One region of the Hydrogenophaga sp. LT287 genome, then DNA from elsewhere that is predicted to be linked to it. Evidence: predicted binding sites of a transcription regulator. Region 1 holds the regulator's gene; the other holds the start of a gene.
What was found. Region 1 encodes FNR, which switches genes on or off when oxygen is low (the NO sensors DNR and NnrR bind a similar motif). Its sites were predicted from a motif close to TTGATNNNNATCAA; they were not measured.

Region 1 (14,127 bases):
TCTTATACAAGACAAATATTTTATCGTTTAAATTCAATGCACTTCCTATGATATTTCTCAATATGGGAATTTGTTTCCCGTAATGAGAAATATTCTTGCATTGCAGCATTTTTATTTTCCACATTATGAAGATCGATGCCCTCATCGTGGGAAACGGATGTGGGGTGGTCCCTGCATGCCTGGGTCCGAACCATGCCAACGCACAACTTCGGTGCTTTGGATGAATCAGGCATGATCCGCAGCCATGCAAATCCAATCCATTCGAAAAGGTGCGCCATGAACCGATGGTGGGCGTACGCCAGCCTGGGCCTGAGCATGGCATTGGTGGGAAGTTATGTGGCGCTATCCAAGCCACTGGTGTTGGTGTTTCCCGTGTTTTTGCTGGCCTGGATGCGCTTTGGCATTGGTGGTCTGGCCATGTGGCGGTGGATGCGCAAGCCCGCCGACGAGGCCCCCATATCAAGCCACACACGCCGCCTGTTGTTTCTGGAGTCGTTCCTGGGCAACTTCCTGTTCTCGATCTGCATGCTGTTTGGGGTAAGCATGACCACCGCTGTGGCCGCGGGCGTGGTCATGTCGTCCATACCCGCCGTGGTGGCTGTGCTCAGCTGGTTGTTTCTACGCGAGCGCATCGGCTGGCGCAGTGCGGCTGGCATTGCTTGTGCGGCCATCGGCATCGGGCTGTTTTCCTTGCAGAAAGCAGACCCGGCCATGCCGGTGCTGGCTGATACGAGTGGCCCCTTCGGCATCAGCCGCAGCTTGCTAGGCAATCTGCTGGTGTTTGCAGCGGTGGTTTGTGAGGCCGCCTACGTGGTCATTGGCAAGCGCTTGACCGATGGTCTGAGCCCCAAGCGCATTTCGGCCATCATCAACCTCTGGGGCTTTGCCCTTGTCACGCCGTTTGGGCTGTGGGCTGCATGGCAGTTTGACTTTGGTGCGGTCCAGGCACCCGTTTGGGGCCTGCTGGTTTTTTACGGTTTGGCCGCCAGTATGTGGACCGTGTGGCTTTGGATGACCGGCCTGAAGACGGTGCCAGCGTCACAAGCCGGCGTGTTCACGGTGATGCTGCCCGTGAGCGCTGCCGCCATTGGCGTGCTGTTCATGGGCGAACGGCTCACAGGCTTGCAAGTGGTGGCGTTTGGCATTGCGCTGCTGGGCCTGGTGCTGGCCACCCTGCCCGGCCGGCGTGCCCGTGCCGGCTGAGGCCCCATTCAGCGACAAAGATCAGGCACACCAGAGCCCGGTGGGGTTGGTGATGCCCATCCACAGGGCCCAGCCCGACGTGGCCGCCAGTGCCAGACCGGCAAGGCGAATGCCCCACGCACCTGAGCGGCCACCGCGCAACCGCAACAGCAGCCAAGGACCTGCGGTAAGCGATATGGATGTGCCGATGGAGAACAGCGCCATGATGGCAGCGCCCTCTGCTGCATTGGCCGACAGGGACGCCACCAGCAAGGCCGAATACAGCAAGCCACAAGGCATGAGTGCCCAAGCGACACCCAACACCACAGGTGCGCGCTGTCCCAGGGAGGCCATCACAGGACGGGCCTTTCGCCAAATCGATTGACCGAGGTTTTCAATCCAGGCGGGCTGGCGGGCCTGCCAGATCAGCACGGCACCGAGCAAAAGAGCGGCCACATGGAACATGGTCCACACAGGGCGCAGCACCGCGGTGTTGGTGCCCAACCAGGCCAGGCCTTGCACCGAGCCGGCGGCAAAGGCGCCGAAGAGTGCGTAGCCCAGCATGCGGCTGAACTGGAAGGTCCACAGCGCGCGGGTGCTGCGCTCACCCGCCGCACGGCTGATGCCCGCGCAAGCCGCGCCGCACATGGCCACGCAGTGGGGCCCGCCCGCGAGGCCCATGAACAGGGCCGTGATCGCCATTGAAGTCTGCATAAGTCACTGTAGCGCAGGCCGGGCACGGGCAACGCCTGCGCCCGCGGTATCCCGCTGAACGCTCAGATGATTTTCGAAAAACGCGCCCGGTCCAGGTCAACCTGCAGGTTCTTGTCAAACACCATAGCGATGGCACGCACGAGAAACCAACCTGTAGTCGTGACCTCGACGCCCGTGTCATCCATGGTGACCAACCCGCTCTCTACAAAGCCGGACAACACTTCCAGCTCACGCGCGAAGTAGGACTTGAAATCGATCAGGTGGCCGAGCTCGATGGATTCGTATTGCAACTGGCCTTGGCACATGAGCGACATGATGACGGAGCGTCGCAACAGGTCATCCCGCGTCAACGCCAGGCCGCGCACGATGGGCAGACGCCCCTGGTCCAACGCGTCGTAGTACTCGTCGAGCGTTTTGGCGTTCTGGCTGTAGGTGGCGCCAATGCGTCCGATGGCCGAAACGCCCAGAGCGATCAAATCGCAATCGGGCTGGGTGCTGTAGCCCTGAAAGTTGCGGTGCAGACGACCTTGGCGCTTGGCCACGGCCAGTGCATCGGTGGGCAAAGCAAAGTGGTCCATGCCCACATACACATACCCCGCGTCCATGAACGCGTCCAGCGAGGCCGACAGCATGGCCAGCTTGTCGCCGCCGCTGGGCAGTTCGGCAGAGATGATGCGGCGCTGTGGCTTGAACCGCGAAGGCAGATGGGCGTAGGCATACAGCGCAATGCGGTCCGGACGCAACTCGTTGACCTGGGCCAAGGTGCGCGCAAAAGATTCCGGGGTTTGCAGGGGCAAACCGTAGATGAGGTCCACATTGACCGACTCAAACCCGATCTTGCGGGCGGTTTCCACCAGGGCAAAAACCTGTTCAGCGGGTTGCACCCGGTGCACCGCTTTTTGCACCGCCGGATCGAAATCCTGCACACCAAAGCTCAAGCGGTTGAAGCCCAGTCTGGCCAACGTCTGCAACCGCTGGTCGGTCACCGTGCGAGGGTCCACTTCAATCGAATACTCACCACCCGGCACCAGCGTGAAATTGCGCCGGATCATCGACATCAGGTCTTCCAGCTCGGCATCGGACAGAAAAGTGGGGGTACCGCCGCCCAGGTGCAGCTGCGACACGCTGTGACCTTGCCCGAAGTGCTGCACCTGCAGCTCCACCTCACGAGACAGATAGCGCAGGTATTCGGCTGCACGTTCGTGGTGCTTCGTGATCACCTTGTTGCAGGCGCAGTAGTAGCAGACCGACTCACAAAACGGAATGTGCACATACAGCGACAGCGGCAGCGCCATGGAACCCACTCGGCGCTGCTCCAGCGCTTGTATATAGTCTTGCTCCGCGAAAGCTTCGACGAATCGGTCTGCCGTCGGGTACGAGGTGTAACGAGGCCCAGGAATGTCGAATCGCTTGAGCAACTCGTTGGAAATAGCATGACTCACAAACAGTTCTCCAGTTCTGAGGGCTGAATGTGCCGCATGAGCGCGCCAGCGCCTTTGATCTTGATCAAGGCCTCGGTCGGACCGGGGGTTGTCCCCAGGATTGCCCCCAGACTCCAGACCGGCCTTTTCTCGACAGTGCTCGGGCCGATGCGTTAAGCTAACCCCGCAATCCTGGAAAAATTATGGACATTCAAAGCATCAAAGTCGCCTGCTCAAGCTGCAACCTGCGGGAGTTGTGCCTGCCCATGGGTCTGAACAGCGAAGAGATAGACAAGCTCGACGCGGTGATTTCCACACGCCGCCGCATCAAGCGCGGCTCCGCGCTCTTCAACACGGGCGACAAGTTCACGTCGCTATTTGCCGTTCGTTCTGGTTTTTTTAAAACCTGCGTTACTACCGCAGACGGCCGTGACCAGGTGACCGGCTTTCAGATGACGGGAGAAATCATTGGCCTGGACGGCATCGTCAGCGACCACCACTCGTGCGACGCGATTGCACTGGAGGACGCCGAGGTGTGCGTGATGCCTTTTGACCAGGTGGAAGAGCTCTCACGCGAATTCACCACCCTGCAACACCACGTCCACAAGATCATGAGCCGCGAGATCGTGCGCGACCACTCGGTGATGCTGCTGCTGGGCAGCATGCGCGCCGAAGAACGGCTGGCGGCTTTCTTGCTCAATCTGGTCCAGCGGCTTCATGCCCGCGGGTTCTCACAGTCCGAGCTGATTTTGCGCATGACCCGCGAAGAGATCGGCAGCTACCTGGGTATGAAGCTCGAAACGGTGAGCCGCACTTTCTCCAAGTTCGTTGACGACGGCATTATCGAAGTGAAACAGCGCTATGTTCACATCAAGAGCACCGAAGGGCTCAAGCAGATCGTGAATCCGCAAACTTGCCGCTGAATCCACCGCGACACACAACGAAAACCTGGGCGAATGCCCAACAAAAAAACCCCGGACAGGCGCATACGCCTCTCCGGGGTTTTTGTTGGCGCTGAAGGCGCTAGCCGTTTCAGCCGCAGCGACCGTTCTTGGCGCAGTCGGTTGGTCGCTCGTCTGCGGGTATCGGGCAACGGTTCACCTCAAATGGCGACATGGCGAGCAAAGTTGTCAAGGCGCTGGAAACCATGGTTGCACCCCAGAACACAAAGAACGCGAGGGTGTAAACCGCTTCCCGCGACAGGGCCAGAGGAGAGCCAAACCAATGCAGATCGCTGGGATCGACAAAAGCAAACACCACCATTTCCAGCACCGCGGCCACCAAAAAAGCAGGCCATGCTATCCACATCAAACGCTGTGTCCACATCGGTGCGGCTCCTCTTCCATATCTGGTTTTGTTAAAGCGACAAGCACCCGGGTACAGCTGCACCGGTAGCCAGGCTGGCCATTATTTTTCAGAGGGCACCAAAGGTGAAGCCGCATGGTTTCGACCCTGATTGGCTGGCTGCACAGCCATCAGCGCATCGATCCTTGCTTGCCCCTCCAGTGCCAGTGCCGCCCTGCGCTCTCGCTCGTAGACCTCCTTGTCAAGCACCGGATCCTGGTCCATCGACGAAATGACCACCATGGTGCTGGTCGCTATCACCCCACACAACAGAAGAGCCGGCACGAACACCACATGTGGAATTCTCCACCAGGGGGTATTTTCATGGCTTGGGGGCTGGGTCAAGGGCGCGTTGCTCATGTTGTAGCTCCGAAATGGGAATGTCAAATGGCGCTGAATGTCGTCAGCGCGGGACCAGGAAGGCAGCTTTCTCGGAAACCTCGACTGGCTCGTCACCAACCGAGCGGATGCTGAACTGGATGGGGTGCGAGCCCGGGTTTGCAGCATCCGGCGGTATCTGAACCCGAATCACGGCCGAGCGGACCTCAGTGGGCAACACCTCGACTTTGTTTTCCGAAGCAATGGTGACACCCGACAGGCCGGACACCGTGATGACGTAGCGCTGTGTGGATTCGGTGGCGTTCATGATTTGCAGCCGGAAGACGTTTTCAATGCGTCCTTGCTCCACCATGCGGGCCAATGCGCCCCGGTCGCGGATCACGTCCACCTTGAGCGGCTTGCGCATGAACAAGCTGACCATCACAGCCAGGGTGATGGCCAGCAGGATACCGGTGTACACCAGCACCCTGGGTCTGAACGCTCGCTTGATCATTTGAGCCGTGGTCCAGCCCTGAGCAACCCCATTCTCGGTGGAGTACTTGATCAAGCCGCGCGGATAACCCACCTTGTCCATGACCTCGTCACACACGTCAATACAGGCACCGCAGCCGATGCATTCGTATTGCAGACCCTTGCGAATGTCGATACCGGTGGGGCAGACCTGGACGCAGAGCGTGCAGTCAACGCAAGAACCCAACCCCAGCGCCAAGGGATCGGCCTTTTTCGATCGCGGACCGCGGGGCTCACCACGCTTTTCGTCGTAGGTGACGATCATGGTGTCTTTGTCAAACATCGCGCTCTGGAAACGCGCGTAGGGGCACATGTACTTGCAGACCTGCTCGCGCATGAACCCTGCGTTGCCGTAGGTGGCAAAGCCGTAGAAAAATACCCAGAAGGTTTGCCAAGGGCCCAAAGACGCGGCCAGCGACAAGGCAGCCAGATCGCGGATGGGCGTGAAATAGCCTACGAAGGTGAAGCCTGTCCAGAGCGCAAAAGCAATCCACAAGGCGTGCTTAAGCCACTTTTTGCCCAGCTTTTGCGCGGAAAAATCAGCCTGATCCAAGCGCATACGGGCCGAGCGATCGCCCTCGACCTTTTTTTCGATCCAGAGAAAAATTTCGGTGTAGACCGTTTGTGGACACGCATAACCACACCAGAGGCGACCCGCCACGGCCGTGAACAAGAACAGGGCCAGTGCAGAAATGACCAACAGCCCGGTCAGGTAAATGAAGTCCTGCGGGTACAGCACCAAGCTGAAGATGTAGAAGCGACGGGCTTCCAGGTCAAAAAGAACCGCTTGACGAGCGTTCCACTCCAGCCAGGGCAAGCCGTAAAACACAATTTGTGTGATCCAGACCGTGATCCAGCGCCAGTTTGAGAACATCCCCGATACAGAGCGCGGGTAGATCTTTTGCCTCGCGGCATACAAAGAAACCATCTCTTCATCGTCGTCTTTGGCGCCCCGAGGGGACACAGCAACGATGGGAATGATGGGCTTGCTGGCGTTGCTGTCTGGTGTGTCGGAACTCACGAGGAACCCGGAAAGGAAGGCAAAAAAGTAAGGGCGGCGGTCATCACAACCGCCGCGGTCTCAGGGGCACAGAGTGCTTAATTGGCCGGCTTGTTGGACATGCCCCAGACGTAGCCGCTGAGGACGTGAATCTGCGCCTCATTGAGCAACGCCGACTGGCCGGGCATTTGGTTGTTGATGCCGTTGTTGACGGCGCGGATGATGGCCTCTTCGCCCCAGCCGTGCAGCCACACACCGTCGGTCAGGTTGGGTGCACCCATGGCGATGTTGCCCTTGGCGTCCATACCGTGGCAGGCTGCGCAGGAGCCAAAGCTGTTCTTACCCTGCGTGGCACGCACGCTGTCGTGCGGGCTGCCCGACAAGCTGAGCACATAGTGAGCCAGGTTACGGACCTCTTCCGGACCACCCACTGCGGCGCCCATGGGCGGCATCACGCCGTTGCGGCCCTGAGCGATCGTGGTTTTAATGGCTTCTGGATCGCCACCATACAGCCAGTCGCCGTCGGTGAGGTTGGGGAAGCTCTTGGCGCCACGGGCATCTGAACCGTGGCACTGGGCACAGTAGTTCATGAACAAGCGCTCACCCACAGCCATTGCCTGGGTGTCGCCAGCCAGCTGCTCGGGCTTCATCTCATTGAACTTGGCGTAGATGGGTGCGATGGCTTCCTGAACCTTGTTCACCTCAGCGGTGTGTTGCCCCTGTGACGACCAGCCCAGCACGCCCTGGTATTTGCCAAACGTGGGGTAAAGCACGCCGTAAGCCAACGCGAACACCACGGTGATGATGAAAAGGTACACCCACCAGCGTGGCAAGGGGTTGTTCATCTCGGCCAGGTCACCGTCCCACACGTGACCGGTGGTGTTGTCGGCAAGTGTCGCCGCTTTGGTCGTGCCGCTGATCCACAGCAGGATCAGACAGGCGATGATGCTGACCAGCGTCAGCCCGGCCACGTAGTAGTGCCAGAATTCACTTGTAAAGTCGCTCATGATGTTTCTCTTGTTGGTGCCGCGGTTTAGTCTTCGTTGAAGGGCAGCCGAGCTGCCTCATCAAAGTTGGCCTTGTTGCGTTTGGACCAGGCCCAGACCACGATGCCAACAAAGGTCAGCAGGCTGACCACTGTGACGATGCTGCGCAGGTCGTTGATGTCCATGACGAAGCTCCGTGTTTATTTGCGAGCGGTGCCCAGCACCTGCAGGTAGGCGATGACGGCTTCCATTTCTGTCTTGCCCTTGACCTCTTCCGCCGAGGCAGCGATCTCTTCGTCGGTGTAAGGCGCGCCCAGGGTGCGCAGCACTTCCATGCGCTTGGGCAGCTGGGTCTCGTTGACCATTTTTTCAGCCAGCCAAGGGTAGGCGGGCATGTTGGACTCGGGCACCAGATCGCGCGGGTTGGTCAGGTGAATGCGGTGCCATTCGTCGCTGTAGCGGCCGCCCACACGGTGCAGGTCAGGGCCGGTACGCTTGGAACCCCACTGGAATGGGCGGTCGTAAACGAACTCGCCCGCCACCGAATAAGGACCATAGCGCAGGGTTTCAGCCTGGAAGGGGCGAATCATCTGCGAGTGGCAGTTGTAGCAACCCTCGCTGACATACACGTCCCGACCAGCCAACTGCAGCGCGCTGTAGGGCTTGAGGCCCTCAATCGGCTGGGTGGTGGACTTCTGGAAGAACAGAGGAACAATTTCCACCAGACCACCCACCGCCACCACGAGCGTGATCAACACGATCATGAGGAAGTTGTTGGTCTCGATCCGGGCGTGACCCGTGAGTTTTTCGTTATTGGCCATTTTTCTTCTCCTCAGGCGTGTGCGGGGTTGACTGCCATCACGGGGACCGGCACAACGCGACCCTGACGCACCGTCATGATGACGTTCCAGAGCATGACGATCATGCCGCCGAGGTACAGCAGACCGCCCACCAGACGGATCACATAGAACGGGAAGGTGGCTTTCACCGACTCGACGAAGGTGTAGGTCAGGCTACCGTCGGGGTTGACCGAGCGCCACATCAGACCCTGCATCACACCAGCGATCCACATGGCGGCGATGTACAGCACGATACCGATGGTGGCCACCCAGAAGTGCAGCTCAATGGCGGGTACCGAATACATCTTCTTCTGACCGTAGAGGCGAGGAATCAGGTAGTAGAGCGAACCCATGGACACCAGACCCACCCAACCCAAGGCGCCGGAATGCACGTGGCCCACGGTCCAGTCGGTGTAGTGGCTCAGCGCGTTGACGGTCTTGATCGACATCATCGGGCCTTCGAAAGTGGACATGCCGTAGAACGACAGGGACACGATCAGGAACCGCAGGATGGGGTCGTCACGCAGCTTGTGCCAGGCACCCGACAGGGTCATGATGCCGTTGATCATGCCGCCCCAGCTGGGGGCCAACAAGATGAGGGAGAAGACCATGCCCACCGATTGCGTCCAGTCTGGCAGCGCGGTGTAGTGCAGGTGGTGTGGGCCGGCCCACATGTAGGTGAAGATCAGCGCCCAGAAGTGGACGATGGAGAGGCGGTAGGAGTAGACCGGACGCTCGGCCTGCTTGGGGATGAAGTAGTACATCATGCCCAGGAAAGCAGCGGTGAGGAAGAAGCCCACGGCGTTGTGGCCGTACCACCACTGCATCATGGCGTCCTGAACACCGGCGTAGACCGAGTAGGAGTGCGTCGCGCTGGTGGGGATCTGGATGTTGTTGAAGATGTGCAACAACGCCACGGCAATGATGTAGGCACCAAAGAACCAGTTGGCCACATAGATGTGGCGAACCTTGCGGATGCCCACGGTGCCAAAGAACACCACCGCGTAAGAGACCCAGACCACGGCGATCAACAGATCGATCGGCCAGATGAGTTCAGCGTATTCCTTGCTCTGGGTCAAACCCATGGGCAAGGTGACAACGGCCGAGACGATGACCAGGTTCCAGCCCCAGAACGTCAACCAGGCCAACTTGTTCAGGAACAGCTTGGTGTGGCAGGTGCGCTGCACCACGTAGTAGCTGGTCGCAAACAGCACGCTACCGCCAAACGCAAAAATCACCGCGTTGGTGTGCAACGGGCGCAAGCGCCCGTAGCTCAACCACTCAATGCCCATATTGAGCTCGGGCCAAGTTAACTGGGCTGCAATGATCACACCCACCAACATGCCAACCACGCCGTAGATCACGGACATGATGGCAAAACCACGGACAACACCGTCGTCGTAGACCGCCGACTGGCTGGCCTTTGTTATTACGGACATACAGAACTCCTCGTAAATGTCACTATGTGGAGTGTCCTCACGGACCCCCTCTTCCGCCTTGACTTATATCAATCGCCTCTGAGAATGCGATCGCCCTCCCGCTCGATGTTGTCAAATTGCCCCTTTTGCAGCGCCCACCAGAAGACGCCGATGATGGCGAAGACCAGCACGATGGAAATGGGGATCAACAAATACAAAATATCCATGGCGAAAACCCAGAAAGTTCAAACTTCAAATACCGGCTGCCGAACCGCTGCATGGTACGCCTTCAGGGTTTACCCGAGGCAGTATCAGAGGGCCGCGATGGGACTTTAGATGCCAGGCGCAAGGCATTGCCGATGACCAGCAACGAACTGCCGGCCATTCCCAGACCAGCCAGCCAGGGCGGCATGTAGCCCAGCAGCGCCAGCGGCACACACACCAAGTTGTAAAGCGCGGCCCACATCAGGTTTTCCCGCACGATGCGCAGCGTGGAGCGCGCTTGCTTCAAGGTCAGCACCACATCCATGACCTGACCGCCCTGAATCACGTAATCGGATTGCGCTTGCGCCAGGGGCGCGGCATGGCCGAGCGCGAACGAGGTGTTGGCCCGGGCCAGCACCGGACCGTCGTTCAAACCGTCACCCACCATGGCCAGCTTGATACCCTGTACTTGAAGAGCGCTCACCTCGGCCAGCTTTTGCTCGGGTGAAGCGCCTGAGATCACATGGTCGACGCCCACGGCCTGCCCCACTTGCTGGGCGGCGGCTTCGCGGTCGCCTGAAAGCAGCCAGGTACGCACCCCCATGGCCCGCAACGCACTCACGGCGGCTTGGGCGTCGTCTCGCAAGCCTTCTTGCAATTCAAAGGAGGCGAGCCAACCTTGCTCGTCTGATAGGTGTACGCGGGGGGACTCGCTCGCATCGGGGGAGCCGACGTCGTCAACACCACAAAACGCCGATGAACCCAAACGCACACGTGTGCCATCGGCGCGCAACGCTTGCATACCCTGGCCGGCCACCTCGGCGAGGTCGGTCAAACCGGTGGTCTGAGGTCTATCAAGGCTGCCCGCCGCCAACGCGATAGCTCGCGACACGGGGTGCAAAGAACCGGCTGCCATGGCGCCGCCAAGCAACAGCGCCTCATCGTGGCTGACGCCGGCACGGGTGCGCACATGGGCCAACACCAGGCGGTCGTGCGTCAAGGTACCGGTTTTGTCGAACACCACCGCGTTGATCTCAGCGAGTGACTCAAAAGCCTGCAAACGGCGCACCAGAATGCCACGCCGGGCCAAAGCACCGGCCGACGTGAGCATGGCCGCCGGCGTGGCCAGCGACAGGGCGCATGGGCAGGTCACGATCAACACCGCCACCGCCACGGCCAGCGCCTTGGAGTGATCGATCTGCCACCAGTACCAGCCAGCAAACGCTGCCGCCACCAGCACAGCCACCAGAAAAGGGGCGGCAATGCGGTCGGCCAAAATGGCCAAGCGGGGCTTTTCGGTGGAAGCTTTTTCCATCAGCGACACGATCTGGGCAAAGCGCGTGTCGCGCCCGAGTTTGTCCACCCGCATCAGCACCGGGCCACCCAGGTTGTAACTGCCGGCAACCACACCCTGCCCTTGGTGCCGCGTGACAGGACGCGACTCACCGGTCAGCAGCGCTTCGTCCACGGTGGCGCTTTCGCTGAGCACCGCGCCGTCGCCTGGAAACGCCTGACCGGCCTGCACGCGCACCACGTCGCCCAGCGCCAGCCGGCGAATAGACACCGCTTCAAAGCTGCCATCGGGTTTCTGCAGGTCGCACACCTCAGGCAGGCGGTTCATCAGGCTGTCGAGTGCGCCGGCGGTGCGGTCACGTGCTTTCAGCTCCAGGTAGCGCCCGCCCAGCAGGAAAAACACAAACATGGTGAGCGAGTCGTACCAGACCTCATAACCCCAAGGGCCCGAGGGATCAAAGGTGGCGCCCGAACTGGCCAGAAAGGTGACCAAGATACCGATGGAGACCGGCGTGTCCATGCCCACCCGGCCGTGTTTCAGGTCGCGCCACGCACTGCTGAAAAATGGGCCACTGGCAAAAAACACCACCGGCAGGCTGAGCACCCAGCTGGCCCAGCGCAGCAGCTGGTCGATGTCGGCGGGGATTTCGCCCGGCTCGGTCACGTAGGCTGGCCATGCGTACATCATGACCTGCATGGCGCAAAAGCCCGCGACGAACAGGCGCCAGAGGGCCTGGCGGGTTTCGCGCAGCCGCTCGCTGATGGACAGCGCCTGCTGCATGGGCAGCAAGCGGTAACCGGTGTCGCCCACGGCTCGCGCCAAGCTGGACATGGTGGTTTTTGCCGGGTCCCAGCGCAGCGTGAGCCGCCGGGTGGCTGCGTGCACATGGGCGCGCTCCACGCCCGGCAAATGCTGCAACGCGCTTTCCACGGTGTCCGCGCAGGCGGCGCAATACATGCCCTGCACCATCAGCACCGATTCGGCTTCGGTATGCCCGTCAACGTCGTTGAATTCGGTGAACTCGCGCTGCTCGATCGGGTCGTCGAGCACCGCGAAGTTGTCGGTGACGTCCAAGGGTCCGCGGTGCTCGCCGAGCCAGCTGGCAGGCGCCGACAGCGGCGCGTTGGCCTGCGCAGAGGGTGCGCCACCCAGGCGCGGGTCGGCAAGTGGCAGCCCTACCGGGGGCACGGTAGTGGCCTCGTTCATGCGGCGAGCGTAAGGGAAGTCAGGTTCCATGTGCTTGATTTAAGTCAACCGGAATAGGAGCGTGTTTGCTAGTCTATGGCTTCCCTACACACTATTGAGGAGATACCGCATGTACAAACGTATTCTGGTGGCCACCGACGGCTCCAAACTCTCGCAACAAGCGGTGGAGCACGCCATCAACCTGGCCGACCTGACGGGTGCAGAAGTGGTAGCGCTGAAAGTGGTGCCGCGTTACCCGCAAACCTACTTTGAAGGCGGCGTGGCCCTGGCGGCGGCCGAGGTGGCCCGCATTGAAAAACAATGGCAAGACGAGGCCATGGCTGCCGTGACGGCGGTGAAGTCGGCCGGTCAGCTGCGCGAAGTGAAGGTCAAGCCCATCACGGTGAAGTCGGACCTGATTGCCGAGGCGATCATTGCAGCGGCCAAGCGCAACAAGTGCGACCTGATCGTGATGGCTTCGCACGGTCGCCGTGGCCTCAAGCGCCTGTTGCTGGGCAGCGAAACACAGCAGGTGCTGACGCATTCGCACACGCCGGTGCTTGTTTTAAGGTAACCCCCCGCGCCGCCTGCGGCGTCACCCCCTCCAGGGGGCGATGCGTGTGGCCCGGCGGAGGTTCCGCCGCGTTCTGGGTTTGAGTCACGCGCTCCGGATCGTTGCCCGTAGCGCGTTTCGTTTTTTCAGGCGAACTCGTTTTTGTACTGCTCGCGCAGCAAGTTCTTTTGCACCTTGCCCATGGTGTTTCGGGGCAGTTCGCTGACCACGAAACAGCGCTTGGGGATCTTGAAATTGGCCAGATTGGACTTGAGCGCGGCAATGATCTGATCCGCGTTCAGCGTGGCGCCAGGCTTGGCAATGACCACGGCCACGCCCACTTCGCCAAAGTCGGGGTGGGGCACGCCCACCAGCGCACTTTCAGCCACACCGGCCAGCTCGTTGATGAAGCCTTCAATCTCGGCCGGGTAGACGTTGTAGCCACCGGAAATGATCAGGTCTTTGCTGCGCCCCACGATGCACACGTAGCCCCTGGCGTCCACGCGCCCCACATCGCCAGTTTTGAAAAATCCATCGGCGGTGAATTCTTCGGCGGTTTTTTCTGGCATGCGCCAGTAACCCTTGAAGACATTGGGGCCGCGCACCTGAATCCCACCGATCTCACCCGCGGTCAGCGGCAAGCCCGCGTCGTCCACCACACGCAGTTCCACGCCAGGCAGCGGGAAACCCACGGTGCTGCCGCGCCGCTCGCGCTCACCGGCGTAGCGGGCATCGGGGCCGCAGGGGTTGGACGTGAGCATCACGGTTTCGCTCATGCCGTAGCGCTCCAGGATGGTGTGGCCCGTGCGGGCCTGCCATTCGTTGAAGGTTTCGATCAACAAGGGCGCCGAGCCCGAAATGAACAGCCGCATGTGCGCCGCCTGCTGCCGCGTCAGGGTGGGCTCGGCCAGCATGCGCACGTACAGCGTGGGAACCCCCATGAACACCGTGGCGCGGGGAAAGAGCGAAACCGCCGTGGGCGCATCAAACTTGTTGAGCCACAGCATGGGGCTGCCGTTGATGAGCGCACCGTGAATGGCCACAAACAAACCGTGGACATGGAAGATCGGCAAGGCGTGGATCAGCACGTCGTCTGGCTGCCAGGCCCAGTAGCTGCGCAACACCTGGGCGTTGCTCA
Region 2 (14,127 bases), on a different contig from region 1:
TCGAAATTGCGGCCCGTTACAACGACCAGGGCGCCGACGAGCTGACCTTCCTGGACATCACGGCCACCAGCGACGGTCGCGACCTGATCCTTCACATCATCGAAGCCGTGGCCTCGCAAGTGTTCATTCCGCTCACCGTGGGCGGCGGGGTGCGCACCGTGGACGATGTGCGCCGCCTGCTCAACGCCGGGGCCGACAAAACCAGCTTCAATTCAGCCGCACTGGCTAACCCGCAAGTCATCCGCGACGCCTCAGACAAATACGGTGCCCAGTGCATCGTGGTGGCCATCGACGCCAAGCGCCGCTTGGGTGAAGACCTGCTGGCCCGCGGTGAAGGCTGGGACGTTTACAGCCACGGTGGACGCAAAAACACCGGGCTCGACGCTGTGGCCTGGGCCCGAAAAATGGCCGAGCACGGTGCCGGTGAAATTTTGCTGACCAGCATGGACCGCGATGGCACCAAAAGCGGCTTCGATCTGGCCCTGACCCGCGCCGTGGTCGATGCGGTGGACGTGCCCGTGATCGCCTCGGGTGGCGTGGGCAACCTGGACCATCTGGCCGACGGCGTGCAACAGGGCGGCGCCGACGCCGTGCTGGCCGCCAGCATCTTCCACTACGGGGAGTTCACCGTGGGCCAAGCCAAGGCGCGCATGGCCGAGCGCGGGATCCCTGTGCGCCTTTAGACGGGTGGTTGAGGCATGCCTCGTCTGTGACGCGAGGCACCGCCGCCTTTACGCTCCGTTTGCGCGTTGCTGCAATTGCCGCTCCATGCGGTCTTCCATCTCGCCAATGCTGGCACCCAGACCGTTTCCAGTCTGTTCGATCACCTCAGTCAAGGCCGTTTGCAAGCGGTCCATCTTTTGGTGCGTCTTTTCAGACAGGTCCTGTTCGCGGGCAGCCGTGGCCTGTAGCTCGGCCTGCAAAAACTGACGCAATTCAGTGAGTCGGGATGCCTCGGCTTTGTCCGCCAAGGTGCGCTGCTCAGCCACTTCGCGCGTGATGCGCCGTACCTCCATCAGGTGCGTCGTCTGGTAGTACACCAAGGCCAGCAAAAACACCACCAGCACCAGCGCCAGCATGCCCAGCAGCACCAGGCCCAGCGGTGCCTGAACCTCGGCCACGGCAAAGTTGAGGGTGGTCGGCGTCAAGATGGCTTCAAAGTTGAGCGCCACAAAACCGGCCACCAGCAAGATGAAAATGATCAGAAAAAGGGTACGAAATTTCATGGGGCTCCTCCTGGTGCAGGCTGCGTCAGCGGGTGCTGGGCGGTGAATGCAAAAGCCATCGTACGCGCAACCTGGGTGCGCCAGCCTAAGTGCACGAGGCACATGGTAGATTCATGGCATGAATTGGCTTGAAGAAGTGAAATGGGACGCCCAAGGCTTGGTCCCGGTGATTGCGCAGGAAGCCGCGACCGGCGACGTGCTGATGTTTGCCTGGATGAACCGCGAGGCGCTTGAAAAAACCGCTGAGCTGGGGCGGGCTGTGTATTTCAGCCGATCGCGCGGCCGGCTGTGGTTCAAAGGCGAAGAGTCCGGGCATGTGCAAACCGTGCATGACATCCGTCTGGATTGCGACAACGATGTGGTCTTGCTCAAAGTGACCCAGCTGGGGCACGAGCCTGGCATTGCCTGCCACACCGGACGCCACAGCTGCTTCTTTCAGCGCTATGAAAGTGGCGCCTGGCAGGCGGTAGACCCGGTGCTCAAAGACCCTGAATCCATTTACAAATAACGATATGTCCAACACCGATGACCTGGCGCGCCTGGCGGCCGTGATCGAGAGCCGCAAACCGGCCAACGGCGGCGATCCCGAAACAAGCTACGTGGCCCGCTTGCTCCACAAGGGCCCTGACGCCTTCCTGAAAAAAATTGGAGAAGAGGCCACCGAAGCCGTCATGGCGGCCAAGGACTGCGACCATGGCGGGGATGCTCAAAAGCTTGTCAATGAAATCGCCGATCTGTGGTTTCACAGCATGATTGCGCTCGTCCACTACGGCAAGACGCCGGCTGACGTGGTCAGCGAACTGGTGCGCCGCGAGGGGCTGAGCGGTCTGGAAGAAAAGGCGATGAGGAAAGTTCTGGCGCGCGAGTCCGAATCCTTGTCATCGGGGGGTCATGCATGAGCGACATCATCGACGTCAAAGCCATCGACAGCGAAAAGGCCCAGTCGCTCAAAAGCGTGGGTTGGGTCAGTTACATCCTTCACCTGATCGTTGCGGTGGCGGCGGTGGTGCCAGGCGCTCAGGTAGGTGCGGGTTTGCTCATCGTGGCGCTGGTGATCGATCTCGTGAAGAAATCCGACGCTGAAGGCACCTGGCAGGCCAGCCATTTTTCGTGGCGCATCCGCACCGTGATCTGGGCCGGTGTGCTTTACGTCGTCACCATTCCGCTGTGGTTTCTCTTTGTGTTGCCCGGCATGATCGCCTGGGCCTTGATTTCCATCTGGTTTCTCTACCGCATCGTCAAAGGCATGGTGCGCATGAACGCCAGCCAAGCCATGCCCGACTGAAATTTCCATGAGCGCACACGATCCCCACTGCATTTTTTGCAAAATCATCGCCGGCCAGATCCCGTCCAAAAAAGTCTTTGAGGACGAAGACATCTTTGCCTTTCACGATATCCACCCCTGGGCGCCGGTGCACTTTCTCATGGTGCCCAAGTTGCACATTCCGTCCATGGCGCATCTGACAGCCGAGCACGAGCGCCTGATGGGGCGCATGATGATGCTGGCGCCCAAACTGGCCATGGAGCAGGGCTGCAACCCCTACCCGGACGGAGGCTTTCGCATGGTCTGCAACACCGGCACCGAAGGTGGGCAGGAGGTGCACCACTTGCACATTCATGTGATGGGCGGCCCGCGCCCGTGGCTGCGGGGTTAAATGTCTGGGACGGCGTTTGAGTCCTCGGTCCGGTTTTTTGGCTGAGCCAGTACTGAACTCTTGTGCCGGCTTAGAATCCCACCCGAAGCGTTCAACGCATTACTTTTATATTTGGAGAAAACGATGGGTTCCTTTTCAATCTGGCACTGGTTGATCGTGCTCTTGATCGTGGTCATGGTCTTTGGCACCAAAAAGCTCAAAAACATGGGCTCTGATCTGGGTGGTGCGGTCAAAGGCTTCAAAGACGGCATGAAAGATGGCAGCCAAAACGCCGCTGACGCCGAGTCGGCGCCTGCAGGTCAGGTGACGCAAGACACCCGCACCGATAAAAACGCCATCGACGTCGAAGCCAAGCAAAAAAGCTGATTTCGTCGCTTCGATTTCTACCTGGTGGTCATGCGCTTTTGAGCATGGGCCAGCCAGGTTCAGAGTCTTGAACCAAGGCTCCGCATTGCCCGCAGGATGGCTGATACATGATTGATCTGGGCATTTCCAAGATTGCGCTCATTGGGGCGGTGGCGTTGATCGTTATCGGCCCTGAAAAACTGCCGCGCGTGGCCCGCACGGTGGGTGCCTTGCTGGGCAAAGCACAGCGTTACGTGTCGGATGTGAAGGCCGAGGTCAGCCGTTCGATGGAGCTCGAAGAGCTCAAGAAAATGAAAGACACGGTGGAGAGCGCTGCCCGCGATGTGGAGTCGTCGGTGCAAAGCGGTGCCAGCGACTTTGAAAAATCCTGGTCTGAAGCCACCGCCGGGCTGGACGGCGCAACTTCCTACGGTTCCGACGCGCACCACAGCATCGGCTCGGACCTGCACCCCAGCTACAAACACCCCAAAAAGAACTGGCGCATCAAGCAAAAGGCCATGCCCCAGTGGTACAAGGCACGCACCGGCGTGCGTACCCGCACCCAGTCCGGAGCCGCCCGAGTGGCGCGCTTTCGGCCCCGTTCTTCTTCTGCCCCCCGCTGATGTCCGACCCCAAAGATTCCACCGACGAACTCGCCGGTTCCGAGCAGCCGTTTGTCCAGCACCTCATGGAGCTGCGGGATCGCCTGCTCTATGGCGTGGTGGGTCTGGCGATCTGCATGGCGCTGCTGGCGTTTTGGCCGGGCCCGAGCGGGTTGATTGATCTGATCGCTGTGCCGATTCGTGCACACATGCCGCCAGACGCCAAGCTGATCGCTGTGGGCGTTTTTTCACCGTTTTTTGTGCCCATCAAAGTGCTGGCGATGGCCGCGTTGTTGTTGTCATTGCCGTGGTGGATGTACCAAGTGTGGGCTTTTGTGGCGCCGGGCTTGTACAGCCACGAGAAGCGCTTTGCGATCCCGCTGATCTTGCTGGGCAGTTTGCTGGCGTATGTGGGCATTGCCTTTGTGCAGTTTTTTGTGCTCGACAAGATGTTTGGCTTTATCCAGCAGTTCACCCCAGACAGCGTGGCGGCCACACCCGACATTGCGTCTTACGTTGAAGCCATCCTGTCTCTTTACCTCGCTTTTGGCCTGGCTTTCCAGGTGCCTATCGTGGTGGTGTTGCTGGTGAAAATGAACATGGTCACGGTGAAGCAGCTGCGTGATTTCCGCGGTTACTTCATCGTCGTGGCATTTGTCATTGCGGCCATCGTCACGCCGCCCGACGTCATCTCGCAGTTGGCGCTGGCCGTTCCCATGTGTCTTCTGTATGAACTGGGCATTTTTGGCTCGCAGTGGTTCATCAAAAAGGCGGCATCGCCTTCAGAGTCGACCGCAGAAGACACCGCAAAGTAGGCCTCAACGGTGGGGGCGCATAACAGGTGCTACGTTTTGTCTAGGGGTGGCCTGCAACGCTACAAGCTAAACGGTGTTTGCGAACCGCTTCAGGCACTCCCTCTCGGATGAAGTGCATGCGCTTTCGCGCTGACCGATATTCGGCTGCGCCTCAACGCTGTTCCTGACGGGGCAGCGGATTGCGACGCGCTGGTGTGACGTTCAGTTGTGTCTTGCCATCGCGCCGCACGACATCCACAGCGGCCGACGTGCCGGGTGGCAGTGCAGCCACAGCCGATAGCAACTGGGCCACTGTGCCCACTTCGCGCCCGGCGACGCGTGTGATCACATCGCCAGGGCGTATGCCGGCTTGAGCCGCAGGGCCGTTTTGCAGCACGCCGGTGATGATCACGCCGCTGCCCGCAGGAATGCCAAAGCTCTCGGCCAGTTCTGCGCTGAGTTCTTGTGGCTCTACGCCAATCCAGCCCCGGGTTACCTGGCCGTCACGCACGATCGCCTCCATCACACTGCGCGCGGTGGACGTCGGAATGGCAAAACCAATGCCCATGGAGCCGCCCGACCGGGAGTAGATGGCGGTGTTGATACCCATCAGATGGCCGTTCACGTCCACCAGTGCACCGCCCGAGTTTCCAGGGTTGATGGCCGCATCTGTCTGGATGAAATTTTCAAAGGTGTTGATGCCCAACTGGGTTCGACCCAGTGCGCTGACGATGCCCCCCGTGACGGTTTGACCCACGCCGAAGGGGTTGCCGATGGCCAGCACCTGGTCGCCGATAGACAGGGCATCTGAGTTGCCTAGCGTGATCACGGGCAGTTCGGTCAATTCGATTTTGAGAATGGCGAGGTCGGTTTCCGGGTCGGTGCCGATCACCTTGGCGATGCTTTTGCGGCCATCGTTCAGCATCACCTCAATCTCATCGGCCTCTTCAATGACGTGGTTGTTGGTGAGTATGTAGCCCGCCGGGCTCACGATCACACCCGACCCCAGGCCGGTTTGCGGCTGAGCCTGCGGTTGGTCACCAAAAAAGAAGCGGAACCACGGGTCGTCGCTGTGAATGTTGTTCACGGCCGCCTTGCTGGTGTTGATGCTCACCACCGCCGGTGAGGCGGCTCGGGCTGCACCGCTGAAGCCGCTGGTGCTGCCGGTGGAGTGGGTTGGCGCCGCCGACTCGAGCACCGGCACCACGGTGGGCAGATTGGGCCGGCGGTCTAGCCACTGTGGCTTGAGTGTGGCGACCACGAAAAAGGCAGCCAGCAGCACAGTGACGGATTGGGCAAAGACGAGCCAGAGTCGTTTCATGGGTGGTTTTGAGGCAAAGGTGTTGTTGGCAGATCGAAGCTGGTCCCCAGATTGTGCTGTATGTGGTTGCCAACCCCTTGAGTTCAAGCGGCTTGACCCACGTCAAGGCGCGCGGGCGTTGGACGCGGTGCAATGAAAGCCTTTGTTAGAGGAATGGAGTAAAAAATGAAAGCCATCGTGGATCTCTTCTCGACCGATTACGGACTGTTCAGCATTTCCGGCATCATTTTTATGATTGGCATGGCGATCTGGTTTTACCGATTTTTCACCCGCAAGATGCTGGAGTCGGAACAGGCGCAGCGCTGAACGGCCTCACGGCCAGTCTGTGTCGCGATCAATCCCTCGCTTGCCAAGGGTTGCGCTCTTGTCTGCTGGGGCTGTCAAAATGAAAGGTTGGTTGGTCTTTTAACTGGGCCACGCCCGTGCCAATTTTTCAAGACAGGCCTTTTCTATGAAAACACCCGAGCGCGCGGTTTCACGCACCATGTTGCTAGAAACCTTGAACGGTTTGATGCAGCCCGCCCTGTTCAACGACTATGGCCCCAATGGCTTGCAGGTAGAAGGGCGCCAGGGGATTCGCAAGTTGGTCACGGGCGTCACGGCCAGTCGGGCCTTGATTGACGCAGCGATTGCCGCTGGGGCTGACGCCATCTTGGTTCACCATGGTTTGTTTTGGCGAGGCCAGGACGGGTGCGTCACCGGCTGGATGAAACAGCGGCTTGCGCGCCTGCTTGCGCACGACATCAACCTGCTGGCCTACCACCTGCCGCTCGATGCCCACCCCGAACTTGGCAACAACGCGCAGCTCGCCTTGCGCCTTGGGGTGTCTGCGTTTGACGGACCTGCGGGACGTTTCGGTGCCCAATCGTTGGGCTTGATGGGGCAGCGGCGCTCGGCGTCTGCGGCCGAGCTTGCGGCCCATGTGGAGCAGACCTTGGGGCGTGCGGTGACGCTGGTGGTCGAACCCGACCGGCCCGTCGAGCGCGTTGCACTGTGCACGGGGGGGGCGCAGTCTTACTTTGAATCCGCTATTGCAGCCGGTGCCGATGTGTTCATCACCGGAGAGATTTCGGAGCCACAGGCGCACTACGCGCGGGAATGCGGTGTGGCGTACATCGCCTGCGGGCACCATGCCTCGGAACGGTATGGCGTGCAGGCTGTGGGTGCGCATGTGGCGCAGGCGCTTGGCTTGTCTCACCAATTCATTGACATCGACAACCCCGCCTGAGGGCATCAGCCATGAATCCCTCTGTGGTCAAGAACTCTTTAATCAAGCCCGTGGTGTTGACCATGGGCGATCCTGCTGGTATCGGCCCTGAAATCATTGCCCAGGCGTTTCGCGAGCGGCCCAGCCTGATGCAGCAGGTGGTGGTGGCGGGCGATATGGAAACGATGCGTCGGGCCATGCAATGTGTGGCGTTGGCAACTGCGCAGACGCAGCCAATCCCGGTGTTGGCCGAATTGAGCGCGCTTGAACATTTCAGCGAAGTTCCCCCTGGTTGTATGGGCGTCCTTCAAGCTTGTTCCCTGAAGCAGCCCGTGGTGTTGGGGCGCATCAGCACTGAAGCGGGCGAGGCTGCCGCCGACTGCATTCGGTTTGCTGCGGGCGCGGCTCTCTTGGGACAAGCGCGCGCCGTGGTCACCGCACCCATTCACAAAGAGGCATTGGCTGCTGCCGGCGTGGCTTTTCCCGGGCATACCGAGTTGTTGCAGGCGCTTGCCGCAGAGCACCTCGGTGTTGCCGTCTCGGCCTTGCCCGTGCGCATGATGCTCAGTTGCCCAGGCTTGCGTACGGTGTTGGTGAGCATCCATGTGTCGCTGCGGGATGCGCTCGACGCGGTCACTCAAGCGCAGGTTTTGCAAACGGTGCGCATCACGCAGGCCCATTTTCTTCTCTGCGGCTTGGCGAAGCCGCGCATTGCCGTGGCAGGCCTCAATCCCCATGCAGGTGAGGGCGGTTTGTTCGGGCGTGAAGAGATTGATGCCATCGCGCCAGCCGTCGAGCAGGCCAAAGCTGAAGGTCTGGATTGCAGCGGTCCGCATGCGCCCGACACCGTTTTCATGCGCGCTCGCCAAGGGGCGTTTGACGTGGTCATTTCGATGTACCACGACCAGGGATTGATACCTGTGAAGCTTTTGGGCTTGGAGCATGGGGTCAACACCACGCTGGGTCTGCCTTTTGTCCGCACCAGCCCGGACCACGGTACCGCCTTTGACCTCGCCGGCACCGGACGAGCCAGTGCGGCCAGTTTGCTGGCAGCGTTGGATGCGGCCCTGGAGGCCAGCTCAACCCAATAAAAAAGCCGCTGCGCCTCATGGCGCCAGCGGCTTTGAACAGGTTGCGCAGGCTTACTTGCGCAGGCTGTCGCGAATCTCGCGCAGCAACACCACGTCTTCCGGTGTGGCCGGGGGGGCGGCTGGGGCGGGAGCTTCAGCGCGCTTCATGCGGTTGATCTGTTTGACCATCATGAAAATGATGAATGCCAGAATCAAAAAGTTGATCGCCACACTCACGAAATTGCCGTAGGCCAAGGTCGGAACGCCAGCAGCTTTCATCGCCGCCAAAGTAGGGGCGGTGCCCTCGGGCACCGTACCAAGTGCCAGGTAGAGGTTGGAAAAATCGAGGCTGCCAAAGATGGAGCCCACCACAGGCATGATCACATCGTCAACCAAAGACCCCACGATCTTGCCAAACGCTCCACCAATGATCACACCCACAGCCAGGTCGATCACATTGCCCTTGACAGCAAACTCCTTGAATTCCTGCATCATGCCCATGGCCGCTTCCTCCAGATAAGTTGTTTAAAGTGTTCGACACTGCGAGAAGTCAAATAGGTCTGCCTGGTCGGCAGCGTCTGAACCGGTTGGCGATTTTGCCACCGCATACCATCGCATTACAAGCGGCTGACGCGCTGTGCAGCTGTTGCGCTTTTGTCAACGTGACAATAGCCCACTCCCATACCCCGGCAAGCCACAGTGGGCACCTTTGGGTCCAGTACAATCACGGGTTGTCCCTAGTGTCCTCTCGAACCAGTTTGAAAGATCCCCATGAGTGAAGCAACCGTCGATGCGACTGTGGATAACAGCCGCCGAACCTGGCTGATCACATCCTGCGCCATGGGTGGCGTAGGTGCAGCCGCTGTCGCCGTCCCCTTCGTCAGCAGTTTTCAGCCGTCCGAGCGGGCCAAGGCAGCCGGTGCCGCCGTCGAAGTCGATATTTCCACGCTCGCGCCTGGCGAGAAGCGTGTGGTCGAGTGGCGTGGCAAGCCCGTGTGGATCATGCGCCGCACACCCGAGCAGTTGGCGGCTCTTGAAAAGCAAGAAGACCAGCTCGCCGATCCCAACTCGGATCGCAATGCTTATCCCACTCCCGAATACGCAAAAAACCGCCACCGCTCCATCAAGCCCGAAGTGCTCGTGGCCGTGGGTATTTGCACCCACCTCGGTTGCTCACCCAGCGACAAGTTGTCTCCTGGTCCGCAGCCTTCGCTGCCTGACGACTGGCAGGGTGGTTTCCTGTGTGCTTGCCACGGTTCTACGTTTGACGTGGCAGGGCGGGTGTTCAAGAACAAGCCTGCGCCTGACAACCTCGAAGTGCCCCCGCACTACTACCTGTCCGATACGACCCTGTTGGTCGGCGAAGAGAAGAAGGCCTGAGCTGCCGTACTTCGCAGTGCAAGCAGACACCTGACCTCAGAGGCAAATAATGGCTGAATTCAAAGAAATTTCCCCCGATGCTCCCATGGGCCAAAAAGCGCTCAACTGGGTCGACAACCGGTTTCCGTTGTCCAAGCTCTACAACGAGCACTTGGCCGAGTACTACGCTCCCAAGAACTTCAACTTCTGGTACTTCTTCGGTTCGCTCGCGCTGTTGGTGCTGGTGATCCAGATCGTCACCGGTATTTTTCTGGTGATGCATTACAAGCCCGACGCCAACCTGAACGCTGCTGGCGTGCCGGTGGCCTTTGCGTCGGTCGAATACATCATGCGCGACGTGCCGTGGGGCTGGCTCATTCGCTACATGCACTCTACAGGCGCCTCGGCGTTCTTTGTGGTCGTCTACCTGCACATGTTCCGTGGCTTGATCTACGGTTCGTACCGCAAGCCGCGCGAGTTGGTCTGGGTGTTCGGCTGCGCCATATTCTTGGTCCTGATGGCGGAAGCCTTCATGGGCTATCTGCTGCCTTGGGGTCAGATGTCGTACTGGGGCGCCCAGGTGATCGTGAACTTGTTTGCCGCGGTCCCCTTTGTGGGTCCTGATCTGGCTTTGCTGATCCGCGGCGACTTTGTGGTGGGCGATGCCACGTTGAACCGCTTCTTCAGCTTCCACGTCATTGCGGTGCCGCTGGTGCTGCTGGGCTTGGTGGTTGCTCACATCATTGCGCTGCACGAGGTGGGTTCCAACAACCCAGACGGCGTTGAAATCAAGGCGCTCAAGGACGAAAAGGGCATCCCGCTGGATGGTATTCCCTTTCATCCCTACTACAGCGTTCACGACATTCTTGGTGTGTCCGTGTTCCTGATGGCCTTCTCCGCCATCGTGTTCTTCGCCCCTGAACTGGGCGGCTACTTTCTGGAATACAACAACTTTATTCCAGCCGATCCCCTGGTGACGCCGTTGCACATTGCACCCGTCTGGTACTTCACGCCGTTCTATTCGATGCTGCGTGCCATCACCAACGAAATGATGTACGCGCTGATCGCTTGCGTTTTGCTTGGTGCTGTGCTGGGTGTGGTTAAGGCCAAGATCGGCTCGGCCATGAAGGCGGCTGTCGTCGGCGGCGCTGTTGTGATGGTGGCGCTGATGCTCGCCATTGATGCCAAATTCTGGGGTGTGGTTGCGATGGGTGGTGCCGTGGTGATCTTGTTTGCCCTGCCTTGGCTGGACAACAGCCCTGTCAAATCCATCCGTTACCGTCCAAGCTGGAACAAGTGGCTTTACGCCGTGTTCGTGATCAACTTCCTGATCCTCGGCTACCTGGGTGTGTTGCCCCCATCGCCTATCGGTGAGCGCGTCTCGCAGGTCGGTACCTTGTTCTACTTTGGCTTCTTCCTGCTGATGCCTTGGTGGAGCCGGATCGGCGAGTTCAAGCCCGTCCCGACCCGCGTCACGTTTACGCCCCACTGAGCCCCTACCAGCGATTCCGGAGAGTCAATCAAATGAAAAAAATTCTTCTGGGCTTCATGATGGCCTTGGGTTTGTCGGGTGCCGCGCTGGCTGCAGGCGCGGGTTTCCCGCTGGACAAAGCCCCACAGCGAACCAATGACATGGCCGCGCTGCAAAACGGTGCCAAGTTGTTCGTGAACTACTGCCTCAGCTGTCATTCGGCATCGTTCATGCGTTACAACCGCCTGCGCGATATTGGTCTGAACGACAAGCAAATTGCTGAGAATCTGACCTTCACCACCGACAAAATCGGTGACACCATGAAGTCCAATATGGACCCGGCGTTGGCCAAAAAGTGGTTTGGCGCCAACCCGCCCGACCTCACCTTGGTGGCTCGCTCACGCGCCAGCAAGCAGGGTTCTGGCCCTGACTACATCTACACCTTGCTGCGCACCTACTACCGCGACGAGACCAAACCCACAGGCTGGAACAACCTGGTGTTCCCCAACATTGGAATGCCAAACCCGCTGTGGGAACTCCAGGGCGAGCGAAAGCCGGTCTTCGACAAAGTGACCAGCCATGGTGCCGAAATCGAGGTCCACAAGGGCTGGGAGCCTGTGACGGCTGGCACGATGACCGCTTCTGCCTACGACCAAAACGTGGGCGATTTGGTTGCTTACCTGCAATGGATGGCCGAGCCTGAGCAAAATAACCGTGTGCGCATTGGCGTGTGGGTTTTGCTCTTCCTTTCGGTGTTCACCGTCATCGCCTGGCGCCTGAACGCGGTGTTCTGGAAAGACATCAAATAATTTGATCCGGGTCGGGTCCCTCGCTCTAGAGCGCGGGACCCTCCGTTCCACAGTGGTTTGCAGCACCGCACGGTGTTTATGCAACCCACTGTTTTTGCTTTAAGGAGACTCCCTCATGATGGTCTTGTATTCGGGCACCACCTGCCCTTACTCCCACCGCTGCCGCTTTGTCCTGTTTGAAAAAGGCATGGACTTTGAGATCCGCGACGTGGACCTGTACAACAAGCCCGAAGACATCAGCGTGATGAATCCCTACGGACAGGTCCCGATCCTGGTCGAGCGCGATCTGATTTTGTACGAGTCGAACATCATCAACGAGTACATCGACGAGCGCTTTCCGCATCCCCAGCTGATGCCCGGCGACCCCGTTGACCGCGCCCGCGTGCGCCTGTTTTTGCTGAATTTCGAAAAAGAGCTGTTCACGCACGTGTCCATGCTGGAATCGCGCAGCACCAAAGGCAATGAAAAGGCGCTGGAAAAAGCCCGTGCGCACATACGCGACCGTTTGACCCAGTTGGCCCCCGTGTTCTTGAAAAACAAGTTCATGCTCGGCGACAATTTCTCCATGCTGGATGTGGCGATCGCCCCCCTGCTGTGGCGTCTGGATTTCTACGGTATTGAGCTCAGCAAAAATGCTGCACCCTTGCTGAAGTACGCCGAGCGCATCTTCTCGCGCCCAGCCTACATTGAAGCGCTGACGCCTTCTGAAAAGGTCATGCGCAAATAATCGGTACACCAGACCTTTTGTGTCTGGTGCCATTTTTTGCATGTGGACAGCCCATGAAATCTTTCGAGTCGGAAACACCCTCCACACGTCCCTACCTCATTCGTGCTTTGCACGAATGGTGTGTTGACAACGGCTTTTCGCCCTACATTGCGGTGCAGGTGGATGCATCGGTGAGGGTGCCGATGGAGTTCGTCAAGAACGGTGAGATTGTTCTCAACGTCGGTGTGGACGCCACCAGCGCTTTGCGCCTAGGCAACGACTTCATCGAGTTCAAGGCCCGGTTTGGCGGTGTGGCGCGCGAGATCATTGTTCCTGTCAGCCATGTGATCGCCATCTACGCACGTGAAAACGGGCAAGGCATGGCTTTCCCTGCGCCACCGGTGGCCACGGTCAGCGGGGTCGGTGGGGCTCCACAGGGTGTGATGTCTGTTTTGGAGGACGCGAGCGAAACGGAAGATTCAGCCGAGTCGCCCGTCCGCGGTGCGCTGCGCGCTGTGCCCGTGGAAGAGGCCGCATCAGAGGGGGGCGAGCCTCCACCGCCTCAGCCCGATGGGCCTGCGCGCGGGGGCGGGCGGCCGCAGCTCACCCGCGTCAAGTAAAATGTTTTTTTGTGCCGCTTTAGCTCAGTTGGTAGAGCAATCGCCTTGTAAGCGATAGGTCGTCTGTTCGAGTCAGACAAGCGGCACCACCCCTTTTTGCAGGGCCATGTGCCGGCGGCGTTTGCCCTCAGCTGCCCGCCATTTGGACTTTGATCCGAATTGCGTTAACCTGCGCACCGTTTTGGGCCAACACTTGCAGCATCGCCGGCAGCAGCTGGCGAAGTTTGGTTGAAGCCGATGCGCTACTCACCAATATGCACCACTCGTTCTCTTGAATCGGGCCTGCTTTGACGTGCTGGCGCAATGTCGCGGGGATCAGAGCGCTCACTTGTTGGAGGCAGCGCTGCGATGCCTGAATCCGTTCTTGTAGCGCAGCCAGGCTGGGTGCCTCGCCGACTGCCTGCTCCAGGCTGAGCATGGTGTTGAGTCGTGGGGCTGTTCGCATTCGGTGGGTGTGCGTCGACTCGACGCGGTGACTTTTCGAAAAGGTTGAATTTTGCACATCATTATCACGGACGCCTGGTTGGCGAAAAGTCGGGCCCTGCACCTCAGCGGTTACAAATTGATCGGTGCTGGTTTGCTGGCCTCGGTCTTGTTGATGTTGGGCTCTGTGGTGGCGTACCACGGCGTATTTCTGGAAGGGGTGCGGCAAGGGTGGCCGGGCTTTGCCTCGGTAGGGCGCATGGTGCACCAGAGCGAGGTGGAAACCCAGGAAGTCTTCATGCGTGAAAACCTGGATGCCATGGCTCGAAAGCTGGGTGAAATGCAGGCCCGGATGATGCAGTTGGAGTCATTGGGCGATCGGGTGGCCGGGCTGGCTGGCCTCAATCCAGCCGAGTTCAAGACGGCTCCCGGTGCTGGCGGGTCTTTGGTGGCTGTTCGGGAGCTTTCCGTACCCGAGTTGATGGCCGCCATGGAGCAGCTCGATATGTCCAGTGACTC

Region 2: the regulator FNR is predicted to act here: its motif matches at 6,036-6,049, upstream of AC0GNR_RS07315 (DUF3149 domain-containing protein).

What each region holds. Positions count from the first base shown of each region.
Region 1 covers NZ_JBVPZC010000018.1:44,801-58,927, reverse strand. The annotation lists gene AC0GNR_RS13625 (DMT family transporter) at 277-1,203, shown strand; gene AC0GNR_RS13620 (sulfite exporter TauE/SafE family protein) at 1,225-1,884, opposite strand; gene hemN (oxygen-independent coproporphyrinogen III oxidase) at 1,959-3,338, opposite strand; gene fnr (fumarate/nitrate reduction transcriptional regulator Fnr) at 3,521-4,240, shown strand; gene AC0GNR_RS13605 (hypothetical protein) at 4,350-4,643, opposite strand; gene AC0GNR_RS13600 (hypothetical protein) at 4,725-5,021, opposite strand; gene ccoG (cytochrome c oxidase accessory protein CcoG) at 5,065-6,438, opposite strand; gene ccoP (cytochrome-c oxidase, cbb3-type subunit III) at 6,609-7,517, opposite strand; gene AC0GNR_RS13585 (cbb3-type cytochrome oxidase subunit 3) at 7,544-7,681, opposite strand; gene ccoO (cytochrome-c oxidase, cbb3-type subunit II) at 7,697-8,317, opposite strand; gene ccoN (cytochrome-c oxidase, cbb3-type subunit I) at 8,329-9,774, opposite strand; gene ccoS (cbb3-type cytochrome oxidase assembly protein CcoS) at 9,843-9,980, opposite strand; gene AC0GNR_RS13565 (heavy metal translocating P-type ATPase) at 10,043-12,487, opposite strand; gene AC0GNR_RS13560 (universal stress protein) at 12,567-13,010, shown strand; gene AC0GNR_RS13555 (malonate--CoA ligase) at 13,136-14,127, opposite strand, start outside.
Region 2 covers NZ_JBVPZC010000006.1:98,906-113,032, forward strand. The annotation lists gene hisF (imidazole glycerol phosphate synthase subunit HisF) at 1-683, shown strand, start outside; gene AC0GNR_RS07270 (lipopolysaccharide assembly protein LapA domain-containing protein) at 732-1,226, opposite strand; gene hisI (phosphoribosyl-AMP cyclohydrolase) at 1,336-1,734, shown strand; gene AC0GNR_RS07280 (phosphoribosyl-ATP diphosphatase) at 1,739-2,125, shown strand; gene AC0GNR_RS07285 (DUF4870 family protein) at 2,122-2,511, shown strand; gene AC0GNR_RS07290 (histidine triad nucleotide-binding protein) at 2,519-2,881, shown strand; gene tatA (Sec-independent protein translocase subunit TatA) at 3,005-3,247, shown strand; gene tatB (Sec-independent protein translocase protein TatB) at 3,355-3,849, shown strand; gene tatC (twin-arginine translocase subunit TatC) at 3,849-4,643, shown strand; gene AC0GNR_RS07310 (trypsin-like peptidase domain-containing protein) at 4,795-5,943, opposite strand; gene AC0GNR_RS07315 (DUF3149 domain-containing protein) at 6,109-6,249, shown strand; gene AC0GNR_RS07320 (Nif3-like dinuclear metal center hexameric protein) at 6,395-7,171, shown strand; gene pdxA (4-hydroxythreonine-4-phosphate dehydrogenase PdxA) at 7,183-8,241, shown strand; gene mscL (large conductance mechanosensitive channel protein MscL) at 8,293-8,721, opposite strand; gene petA (ubiquinol-cytochrome c reductase iron-sulfur subunit) at 8,992-9,600, shown strand; gene AC0GNR_RS07340 (cytochrome b) at 9,647-11,071, shown strand; gene AC0GNR_RS07345 (cytochrome c1) at 11,104-11,859, shown strand; gene AC0GNR_RS07350 (glutathione S-transferase N-terminal domain-containing protein) at 11,975-12,586, shown strand; gene AC0GNR_RS07355 (ClpXP protease specificity-enhancing factor) at 12,640-13,185, shown strand; tRNA gene AC0GNR_RS07360 (tRNA-Thr) at 13,199-13,274, shown strand; gene AC0GNR_RS07365 (DciA family protein) at 13,313-13,603, opposite strand; gene AC0GNR_RS07370 (M23 family metallopeptidase) at 13,682-14,127, shown strand, end outside.